Regions from separate parts of the Roseovarius sp. PS-C2 genome, predicted to be linked through region 2. Evidence: riboswitches for the same ligand, from Rfam matches in the RefSeq annotation. Region 2 holds a riboswitch; the other holds the start of a gene.
What was found. A riboswitch is a leader RNA that binds a small molecule or an ion and turns the genes downstream of it on or off. The one in region 2 is predicted to bind cobalamin.
Positions count from the first base shown of each region.

Region 1 (5,450 bases), on a different contig from region 2:
GATGCGGCGGCGGGCGCGGGCGCGCAGGTCGCCGAGCGCGGGGTATCGGGAATGCAGATCCATGACGCGACTGTAAGCGCGTCCCCGGTATTGTCCAGTGCCGGGACGGAGAGGCGCAAGGCCTTGGAACAATCCCTGAACATTCTCTTTAACTCGAATTTAACCCGCGCTATCCTGAGCGGCATGAGCAGTTATGACGAATCCGACGCCTTCGACGGCGCCAGCCTGTCCGCGCGCGCCCTGGCGGCGCGGCCGATGCCCTATCTCGACGATCTCAACCCCGAGCAGCGCGCGGCGGTCGAGGCGCTGGATGGCCCCGTGTTGATGCTGGCCGGGGCGGGGACCGGGAAGACCAAGGCGCTGACCACCCGTATCGTGCATCTGCTGAACACCGGTTCGGCCCGTCCGAACGAGATTCTGGCGGTGACATTCACCAACAAGGCGGCGCGCGAGATGAAAGAGCGCGTGGGCCGGATGCTGGGCGAGGCGGTGGAGGGAATGCCGTGGCTGGGCACGTTCCATTCGATCTGCGTGAAACTGCTGCGCCGCCATGCGGAACTGGTCGATCTGAAATCGAACTTCACCATTCTGGACACCGACGATCAGGTTCGCCTGCTCAAGCAGTTGATTCAGGCGGCTGGCATTGACGACAAACGCTGGCCTGCGCGGCAATTGGCGGGGGTGATCGACAACTGGAAAAACCGTGCGTGGACACCGGATACGGTGCCTGCCGGCGAGGCATCGGCGTTCGATGGCAAGGCCCCGGCGCTGTATCGGCAATACCAGACCCGCCTGCGTGAGCTGAACGCGGTGGATTTCGGTGACTTGCTGTTGCATGTGGTCACGATTTTCCAGCAGCACGCGGATGTGCTGGCGCAGTATCAGCGCTGGTTCCGTTATATTCTGGTGGACGAGTATCAGGATACCAACGTCGCGCAGTATCTTTGGCTGCGGCTGCTGGCGGGGGGGCACAGGAATATCTGCTGCGTGGGGGACGACGATCAGTCGATCTATGGCTGGCGCGGGGCCGAGGTGGGCAACATCCTGCGCTTCGAGAAGGATTTTCCCGGCGCCACGGTGATCCGGCTGGAGCAGAATTACCGCTCGACCCCGCATATTCTGGCGGCTGCGGGGGGCGTGATCGCGGCCAACAAGGGGCGGCTTGGCAAGGAGTTGTGGACCGACGCGCCCGAGGGCGAAAAGGTGCGCCTGATCGGCCATTGGGACGGCGAGGAAGAGGCCCGTTGGATCGGTGAAGAGATCGAGGCGATGCAGCGCGGCACACGCGGGATGCGGCCCATCGGGCTGGACGAGATGGCGATTCTGGTGCGCGCCAGCCACCAGATGCGCGCCTTCGAGGATCGGTTCCTGACCATCGGCTTGCCCTATCGGGTGATTGGTGGGCCGCGGTTTTACGAGCGGATGGAGATTCGCGACGCCATGGCCTATTTCCGGCTGGTGGTCAGCCCTGCAGACGATCTGGCCTTCGAGCGGATCGTGAACACGCCCAAGCGCGGGCTTGGCGACAAGGCGCAGCAGACGATCCAGCGAATCGCGCGGGAGAATGGCGTGTCGTTGCTGAATGGCGCGGCCCTGGCGGTGGAGCAGGGTGCGATCAAGGGCAAGGGCGCGCAGGCGCTCGGCAAGCTGGTGGTGGACCTGTCACGCTGGGGCCGGATGACGGGCGATGCGGACCTCAGCCATGTGGAGCTGGCCGAGATCATCCTAGATGAATCCGGCTACACGGAGATGTGGCAGAACGACAAGACGCCCGAGGCTCCGGGGCGTCTGGAGAACCTCAAGGAACTGGTGAAGGCGCTGGAGCAGTTCGAGAACCTTGGCGGGTTTCTGGAGCATGTCAGCCTGATCATGGACAACGAAAGCGACGAGCAGGGCGAGAAGGTGTCGATCATGACCCTGCACGCCGCCAAGGGGCTGGAATTTCCCGCCGTGTTCCTGCCGGGGTGGGAGGATGGGCTGTTTCCCTCGCAGCGCTCGATGGACGAAAGCGGGCTGAAAGGTATCGAGGAAGAGCGGCGGCTGGCCTATGTGGGCATCACGCGGGCCGAGGAACTTTGCACGATTTCCTTTGCCGGGAACCGCCGGGTCTATGGGCAGTGGCAATCGCAATTGCCCTCGCGCTTTATCGACGAATTGCCCGAGGCGCATGTCGAGGTGTTGACCCCGCCGGGGCTGTATGGCGGGGACTATGGCGCGGCGGCGGGCGGTGCGGCGCAAAGCGGGCTGGAGCAGCGCGTGGCCGAGGCCAATGTCTATAATTCGCCGGGGTGGCGGCGGTTGCAGGAACGTGCCGCCGAGCGGCCCGCCAGCCAGCCGCGCGGGGCGAAATCCAGCGTGATCGACGCGCAGGCCGTCAGCGCTCATACGGTGGGCGAGCGGGTGTTTCACCAGAAATTCGGTTATGGCGCGATCATCGGAATCGAGGGCGACAAGCTGGAGATCGATTTTGAAAAGGCGGGCGTCAAGAAAGTGGTGGCGCGATTCGTCATGGGCACGGACGACGTGCCGTTCTGATCCCGTTCTCACAAGCCGCGCGGAATATTTCGAAACGGACGAGGGTTGCGGCGTGTCGGTGGCCGGCCGGAAATGGCGTTTTCACAGCTTGCGCGACTCGGCGTTCCGGGGCACTCTCAAACTCCGAGGTGCCCGCATAATGCGGGAGAATTGGGAAGCCGGTGAAACTCCGGCGCTGCCCCCGCAACGGTAAGGATGGGGGATGCGGCACAAGGCCACTGGACGCGTGAACAGGTCCGGGAAGGCGCTGCATCCGATCTCTCCAAGCCCGGAAACCAGCCTTGGACAACGTCAAGCTGCGGAGGGCGGTGCGGACGGGGGAAACCGGCGTCCGGTTTCGTTTCGTTCACATGGTCCTTTGCCCCAGATCGGCCCGGGGTGTGGCCGAAGGAGTGAACGAAATGAGTGCAGGCCGCATTCTGAGCGGATTGGAAACCAGCGACGCAACCGGGGCCGAGGCCGAGGCGGTGGCGCGCATGGGATTTCTGGAATGGGTTTTCGCCGAACCGGACGCGGTGACCGCACGGGCGGCGCAGGTCGCACTGGACTGTCCGGAGGCGCGCAATGCGGTCAGCCCGGCGGCGCAGGCCTTTGTCGGGTTTCTGAAACAGGCCGGAAGCGGTGGCGCGGCGCGCCCGGTGCGCCGCAGGCGGCGGGCGCTGGCCCTGCATTAACCCCCTATTGGTCGCAATCCGCACCAGTCGGCGATGAACAGGGCGATCACCTCGGTGCAGCGTTGCATCGAGGCGAGATTCACCTTTTCGTCAAAGCCGTGGATGCTGTCGGCTTCGGGGCCGTAACACAGGCTGGGGATGCCGTGGTAGAGCCCGTAAAACCGCGTGTCGGTCAGGGCTGTCCATGACTGATCCTCGGGTTTGGCCTGCCCTGTGGCGGCGGCATGGGCGCGGGCCAGCGCGGCCTCGGGGGCGTCGGCGTTTTCGAGCGCGTAACCATCGGCCATGAACCCCGTCCATTCGATTTCGGGCGGGGTGTCGCGCAGGAAGGGGTGGGCGGCGGCGGCTTTTTCGACGGTATCGACGATTTGCGCGCGGCGCGCCTCCACGTCATCGCCGGGCAGCAGGCCCATGCGGCAATCCACGTCGCACCAGGCGGGCAGGCTGGAGGTCCAGTCGCCGCCCCGGATCATACCGGCGTTGAAATTCAGCGGGTGCGTGACTTCGCGGTAATGCGGGTGATTGGCGGCTTCGGCATTCCAGTCGTTCTCCATGTCCTGAAGCGCGTTGATGAGGTGCATCGCGGCGGTGATCGCACTGGAACCGGTGCCGGCATAGGCCACATGGGCGGGCCGTCCGCGCACCTTGAGGCGGAACCAGATCGCGCCGACCTGCGCGCGCACCAGCCCGAGACCGGTGGGTTCGGGGATGAAGGCGCAATCGGCGCGATAGCCGCGCGCGAGGGTGGACAGCGCGCCGAGGCCCGAGCTTTCCTCTTCGACGACCGATTGGTAATGCACCCGGCCCGCCGGGGCATGGCCCGCCCGGCGCAGGGCATCGACGGCGAACAGCGCCGCGACCTTACCCGCCTTCATGTCGCCCGCGCCGCGCCCATACATCCAGCCATCGCGGATTTGCGGATCATAGGGCGGCGTTGCCCACATTTCATGCGGGCCTTCGGGCACGACATCGAGATGGCCTTGCAGTATCAGAGAGCGCCCGCCGCCGGTGCCGGGGTCGAGTGTGCCGACCACCGAGCGGATATGCGTGACCTCGCCGTTGCAATCGCAAAATCCCGGCTGGTCCCGCAGTGCGGCTGTCGGAACGCTCCAGTCATCCACGTCCCAATCGCGCTCCTTCAGGGCCTTGGCCATGAAGTCGAGCGCGGGGTCTTCCTGTCCGCGTGTGCTGGGGATGCGGGTGAAATCGGCCAGAAATTCGGTTTGCCGCTCAAAACCATCGGCGACGGCGTCGATGATGGCCTGACGGATCGAAGGGGTGTCGGCGGAAAGGGTCATGTTTGCTGTCCCGTGCTGTTCACCGGGATACGAGCAGGTTGGGCCACTCTCCGTCAAGTGTCTGGCACAAAAAGAAAACGGCGGCGCCAGGGAGGAGGAGAGGCGCCGCCGTTCCATCTTACGAGCGGCCCAGGGAGGAGGAGAGGGCCTATCGCAATCTTTTGGGTCTGGATGTGACCCGGGTCTTTAGGGCGGCGGCTCCTAAGGGAGGAGGAGGGGAGCCGCCGCCATTGACAGGTGCTTCAGGGAGGAGGAGAGAAGCACCTGAACTCGAAAAATCTTTAGTTCTGAATGCCGTATACGGCTTCCAGTGCGGCGGAGCGCAGGCCCGAGCGGTGCAGGCCGAGATCGGCCAGCGAACGGTCGTCGAGGTTCTGCAACTCGTTCAGAGTGGCGCGATAGATGCGGTAGTCGGAAAAGCGTTGCATCAGGTGATGCAGAGCGGCACTGATTTCCAGTCCGAGGCCGGTTTCCGTTGCGCGGGTGTAGTTTGCGAAAGTCATCGTCTTGCGTCCGAATTTAAGTGGTGAACACCGTTTGGGTGTGTGTGTGTCTTGCTGTTGACCTCAAGATACGCCGATGCTGCGTGTGCACAATACCCCGCGTGATCAATGCTGCTATGCAGAAAATGCATAAGAAAGGCTGACCTAAGGTTAAGCGATCATTCGATAATTTTGGCGGTTGGCGAACGCCCATATGCGCAAGGCCGATCCGTGCGCCGTTCTGTTGAGCGGAGCGCACAGAGCGCAGGCGGTTTCGGGACGATTGCGGGAAATCGGCCACCGGACGGCTGTGGCATTTCGATCACACTGCCATGCGGCAACTGCGAAAGGATGTGCGAATCGATGGGCCTGCCCGGACCGAATCCGGCGTTATGCGACGCTCAGCCGGGGGACAGCGGGTCTTCGACAACGGCAAGGCCCAGTTGCCGGGCGGACTTAAG
Region 1 covers NZ_JAHKSQ010000002.1:311,538-316,987, forward strand. The annotation lists gene KPG71_RS04910 (alpha-hydroxy acid oxidase) at 1-63, opposite strand, end outside; gene KPG71_RS04915 (ATP-dependent helicase) at 184-2,535, shown strand; cobalamin riboswitch at 2,645-2,834, shown strand; gene KPG71_RS04920 (hypothetical protein) at 2,937-3,209, shown strand; gene KPG71_RS04925 (ArgE/DapE family deacylase) at 3,206-4,507, opposite strand; gene KPG71_RS04930 (DUF1127 domain-containing protein) at 4,789-5,010, opposite strand; gene KPG71_RS04935 (peptidoglycan-binding protein) at 5,391-5,450, opposite strand, start outside.
Region 1: linked by a shared signal. The riboswitch ahead of KPG71_RS04920 (hypothetical protein) and the one ahead of KPG71_RS13740 (TonB-dependent siderophore receptor) in region 2 are both predicted to bind cobalamin.

Region 2 (5,450 bases):
TCATCGGCAAGAAAGTTCTGGGGCGTGTCCCCGCCCCCGAGGAACAGCCGAACATTCTTCAGGACTACGCCAATACATCGTCCGCAGGGTCGATCATCGCGTTTTCCAAGTATTCCGATGACCTTGAGAGCGGGGATAACGGCCTGATCTGCTCGTTCGGCGCGGGCTATTCCGTGGGGTCGGTTCTGTTGGAAAAGGCCTGATCCGAATGTTCGGCTGCGACGGGTTTTGGAGGATCAAGGTGGGGTGGGGTCCGGCCCCGCCTGTGCACACCTGTTGGAAGTCGCCTTCCGGGGATGACAGATGCGCCATTGGCAAGGGCCGGGCCAAAACCCTGACCCCACCCCGCCCCGCAAGGGGTTGCGGGGCATTCGGAACCCGGCTCTGAAAGACCTCGGGATTGCCTTATCAGTTACATTTCGAGATAAAGCGCTAAATGGGAAAACCGCTTTGGGATTCCCCGCGTAAGTGGGCGCCTTTAAGGATGAGTGCATGTCGACAATTGGAAGTTACCTCAAGAAACACACTGAGGCGCTGGTCAAGGACGTGGGAATCGAGCCGGCATGCCAGTTGACCGGCAAGTCCAAGGCAACCTTGGGGCGTTATTATTCCGACCATGACGAGCACGCAGACCGCTTTATGCCGATTGACGCCGTCGCAGCCCTGGAAGAGGCTGCTTCCTATCCGCATGTAACGGGTGCCTTGGCTGAATTGCAGGGGATCGGGCTCAATTTCAATTCGGAGCGCCGGAATACAGAGCGAACGGGTGGAGTGAACAGCGACGTGATCGCCCTGTCTCAGCGGTTCGCCATGTTGATGGCGGAATACCAGCAATCCATCGAGGACGGCGTTATCACGGTCAACGAGGCCAAGCGCTTGCTGCGCGAAACCACGCAGCTTCAGCAGGTTCTGATCGACATGAAACTGCATCTCGAAGAAGAAACCGGCTAGGGGCATGGTGTTCTGGCGGCGGCTGGGTCCGGCGTGATCGGGCATCGTACTGCCGTCTTTGGGCTTTCCAGTATATTCGATTCGGTTTACACATCGCCTTGCTTCGGTCCGGGCAGCTTTTTCTGTCCGGTGAAAAGGGAACACGGTGCGGTGCCGTTACAGGTGCCAATTCCGCGACTGCCCCCGCAACTGTAAGCGGCGAGCGAAGCCGGACCAATGTCACTGCCCTGGCCTGCGCCACGGCGGGAAGACCCGGCCAAGCCATGACCCGCAAGTCAGGAGACCTGCCGAAGTGATCACCCTGTCCGGGCGCGGGGCGCGCGCTGGACAACGGAATTTTCCGTCAGTGGTGGCATTTCACCGTCGGCGGAGGATTGTGTTCTTCCTTACGACTTTCGTTCGAAACGGGCCTGTACGGCCAAGGAAGGGGCAAAAAACATGCACCTTAAATTTCTGGCATTTCTACTGACCGGTTCCGCGCTGTCGGCACAAGCGACGTTTGCGCAAGAGGTTATCGACCTCGACCCGATCATCGTATCCGGTGGCCTCGCACCGGTGAGTGCATCCAAATATGGGCGTGCCGCGACCGTGATCACCGCCGAAGACCTCGAGGCGCGCGGCGTGGCATATGTCTCCGAAGCGCTGCGTGCCGTGCCGGGGGTATCGGTCTCTCAAACGGGCACATTGGGCGGGCAAACGGTTGTGCGATTGCGTGGCCACGAAAGCAACCACACCCTTGTACTGATCGACGGAATCGAGGTCGCCGCGCAGCAAACCGGCGATTACGATTTCGGAGGGCTGGTTGTCTCTGAAATCGAGCGGATCGAGGTGCTGCGCGGGGCGCAATCGGCGCTCTATGGATCGGAGGCGATCGGCGGGGTGATTTCGATCACCACCAAGCGCGCGACCGAACCGGGCGTGACAGGGCGCGCAGCGTTTGAAGTGGGGTCGGACGGGAGCACGAATATCGAGACTGCTCTGAGAGCCAAGGGCGCGCGTGGAGAGTTGAGCTTTTCGACCGCGCATCGTGATTATGGCGGGTTCGATATTTCCGGCGATCCGGGCGGTCTGGACGATGGTGGCCAGAACGTTACGTACAACCTGAACGCACGGTATGACCTGACCGACACCGTGACGGTCGGAGGCACTTTGCGTTATGTGGACCGGCGCACTGATATCGACATCTTCAACTACGCAGCCCCGACACGGGCGGCTTTGGTGACAGACGGGATTGGGCAGTCGGAGGCGCAGGAAACCTATGGCGCGCTTTTCGTCGATGCACAGCTTTGGGGCGGGCGGCTGTCAAACCGGCTGACTTATTCCTTCTCCCATATCGACCAGCAGGGCCGCAATGGCGCTGGAATCAAGGATCAGGATAACACGGGCACGCGCAACAAAATCGCTTATCAGGCTACGCTGGCGCTGGATGCCGCGACGCTGGATGCGTCCAGTCACAAGCTGAGTTTCGCTGCCGAGTTCGAGCGGCTGACCTATCGTGAAAACGATGCCAGTATCGTTTTCATGCCCGGACAGCTGGTCAAGCGCGAGCAGGAGCAGGCGGCATATGCACTGGAATATCAGGGCGATTTCATCAACGGCTTGTCTGTTCAGGCGGGTGTGCGGCATGACGATAATGACAAGTTCAGCGATTTCACCACCTATTCGCTTGGCGCATCGTACCTGTTGGCGAACGGAACGACGCGTTTGCATGCCTCCTATGGCACCGGGGTGCAGAACCCCACGTTGATCGAGCAGTTTGGTTTTGCCACTGATTTCGCGGGCAACCCGAACCTGAAGCCAGAGCAAAGCGAGGGGTGGGATATCGGGATCGAGCAGCGGTTTCTGGATGGTCGCGGCGTGATCGACGTGACTTGGTTTGACGAAACCCTGACCGATGAGATCGGTTCGCGCTTCGATCCGGTGATCGGCAAGACCGTTCCGGTGAACAACAATGGGAAAAGCGATCGGCGCGGGCTGGAAGTGTCGGCCAGTCTGGACGTGACCGACCGGCTTGGTGTGTCACTCGGCTATACATGGCTGGATGCGAACGAGCCGGTTTCCGTTCCTGTGATGGGCCGCATGACCGCTGTCGAGGTGCGGCGCCCGGAACACGAACTGTCGCTTGGGGTGGATTACCGCCTGCCCAATGACAAAACGCAATTTCGACTGGACGTAACCCGTGTTGCGGGCCTCTACGATATGAACTTCAAAACGGCGAGCTTCTTGCCCGGCGGTGTCCCGAGCGATGATTTCGACCGGATCAAGCTGGACGATTACACCGTGGTCAATCTTGGGTTCACCCATGATATTAATGACCGTGTCCAGTTGACGGGACGGATTTCGAACCTTCTGGATGAAAAATACGAAGAACTGGAAGGCTATGCCACACAGGGGCGTACCGTCTATTTCGGTGTGGCGGCGAAGTTCTGAAAAGGATCGGCATGACGCGCATCCACAGGATATTGGCAGGCACCGTGGCCCTTTTAGTGGCTGCGGTGCAACCGGTGCAGGCCGATGCGCCGGGTCGTGTCGTGTCGATCAACCTGTGTACCGATCAGCTGGCGATGCTGCTGGCCGCGCCCGGTCAGCTTTTGTCGGTGTCGCATGTGGCAAGCGATCCCCGGTCATCGGCCATGGCCAATCAGGCCGGGAGCTACAGAATGAACCACGGGCTGGCCGAGGAAATCTATGTCTTGCAACCCGATCTGGTGGTTGCCGGAACGTGGACGCCGCACAGCACGGTTTCAATGCTGGAACGCCTTGGAGTGCCGGTGGCCGTGTTTCAGCCTGCGCGCACTCTGGCCGATATACGTGAAAGACTCGTGCAGATGGGCGAGGTTCTGAAGCGTCCGGCTGTCGCCGAAACCATGGTGGCCGAATTCGATGTCCGGCTGGCCGCGTTGCAAGAGGACGTGTCAGATCGCCCGCGTGCAGCGTTGTATTATGCCAACGGTTATACGGCGGGGGATCAAACTTTGGCCGGGCAAATCCTGTTGGCTGCCGGGTTTGCCAATGCCGCGGACGAAGCGGGGTATCGAGCGGGCATGAAGATGCCGCTGGAGATGTTGGCCATGATCGCCCCCGAAACAGTGATCGCCGCACGCCGTTATCCGGGCGGATCGCGCTCGGAGGAGATACTGGATCATCCGGTGCTTGGGGCGCTTCGGAGCGGTTCCACGATGACGGCCATGACCGATCAGGATTGGGTTTGCGGGACACCCTATGTGTTGCGCGCGGTCGAAGACCTGGCTCGGACCCGGCGTAGCATGACGGGAGCGGATCGATAATGCGACTGGTGCTGCCTCTTGTCCTTCTCTTGTTCGGGTTGTTTGCGGCGTCTTTGTTGATCGGACCAGCGGGAATAGGCGTGGGGGAAGGTCTTGGCGCCCTGTTCACGATGGATGAAAGCCCGCAGGCAATGGTGATGCGTGAAATCCGCCTGCCACGCGCATTGCTGGCCGTGATGATCGGGGCCGGTCTGGGAGTGTCGGGGGCGGCGATGCAGGGGTATTTGCGCAATCCCCTGGCCGAACCCGGCTTGATCGGTGTGTCGGGCTCCGCCGCTCTGGGGGCGGTGATCGCAATTCAGACCGGGGTGGCCACGGCCTTTGCGCTGGCCTTGCCAATGGCGGCATTGGCCGGCGCCTTGGGCGGCGTTTTGGTGGTCGTGGCGTTGGCCGGACCGCGAGGCACGTCACTCACGCTGATACTGGCGGGTATTGCGGTATCGGCTATGGCCGGGGCTCTGACCTCGCTGGTGTTGAACCTGTCGCCCAACCCCTTTGCCGCCAGCGAGATCGTGTTCTGGATGATGGGATCGCTGGCAGATCGCTCGATGACGCATGTATGGCTGGCGTTGCCGTTCATGGTGATCGGCGGCGGTTTGCTGGCTGCAACGGGCCGTGGCCTTGATGCCATGACCCTGGGTGAGGATGCCGCCGAGGCGATGGGGATCAGCATGGGACGGTTGCGGCTTGCGGTTGTCGTCGGCACCGCCTGTATCGTCGGGGCGGGAACGGCGGTTGCCGGGGCCATCGGTTTTGTCGGGCTGGTCGTGCCGCATGTGTTGAGGCCCTTGGTGGGGGGCAGGCCGGGGCGGCTGTTGTGGGCGTCGGCGCTTGGCGGGGCGGCAATGCTGTTGGCCGCCGATATTGCGGTGCGCATCGTGCTGCCCGAACGTGACCTGAAGCTGGGTGTGCTGACGGCACTGGTCGGCGCACCGTTGTTCCTGCATCTGATCCTCAAGCTGCGGGGGACGCGGATATGACACTGATGGAGCTGACCAACCTGTCGGTCACCTTGCGTCGGCGCGACGTGATCCGTGACGTATCGCTGTCGGTAGGCAAGGGCGAGTTCATCGGGTTGATCGGTCCGAACGGGGCGGGCAAGACGACGCTGATGCGCGCGGCCCTCGGTCTGATCCCGTTTGTGGGGGGCAGTTCACTTGCTGCGGTGCCGCTGGCCGAACGGGCGAGGGCCGTCGCATGGATGCCGCAACA
Region 2 covers NZ_JAHKSQ010000006.1:315,072-320,521, forward strand. The annotation lists gene KPG71_RS13730 (beta-ketoacyl-ACP synthase III) at 1-203, shown strand, start outside; gene KPG71_RS13735 (hypothetical protein) at 493-951, shown strand; cobalamin riboswitch at 1,039-1,258, shown strand; gene KPG71_RS13740 (TonB-dependent siderophore receptor) at 1,390-3,381, shown strand; gene KPG71_RS13745 (ABC transporter substrate-binding protein) at 3,393-4,238, shown strand; gene KPG71_RS13750 (iron ABC transporter permease) at 4,238-5,218, shown strand; gene KPG71_RS13755 (ABC transporter ATP-binding protein) at 5,215-5,450, shown strand, end outside.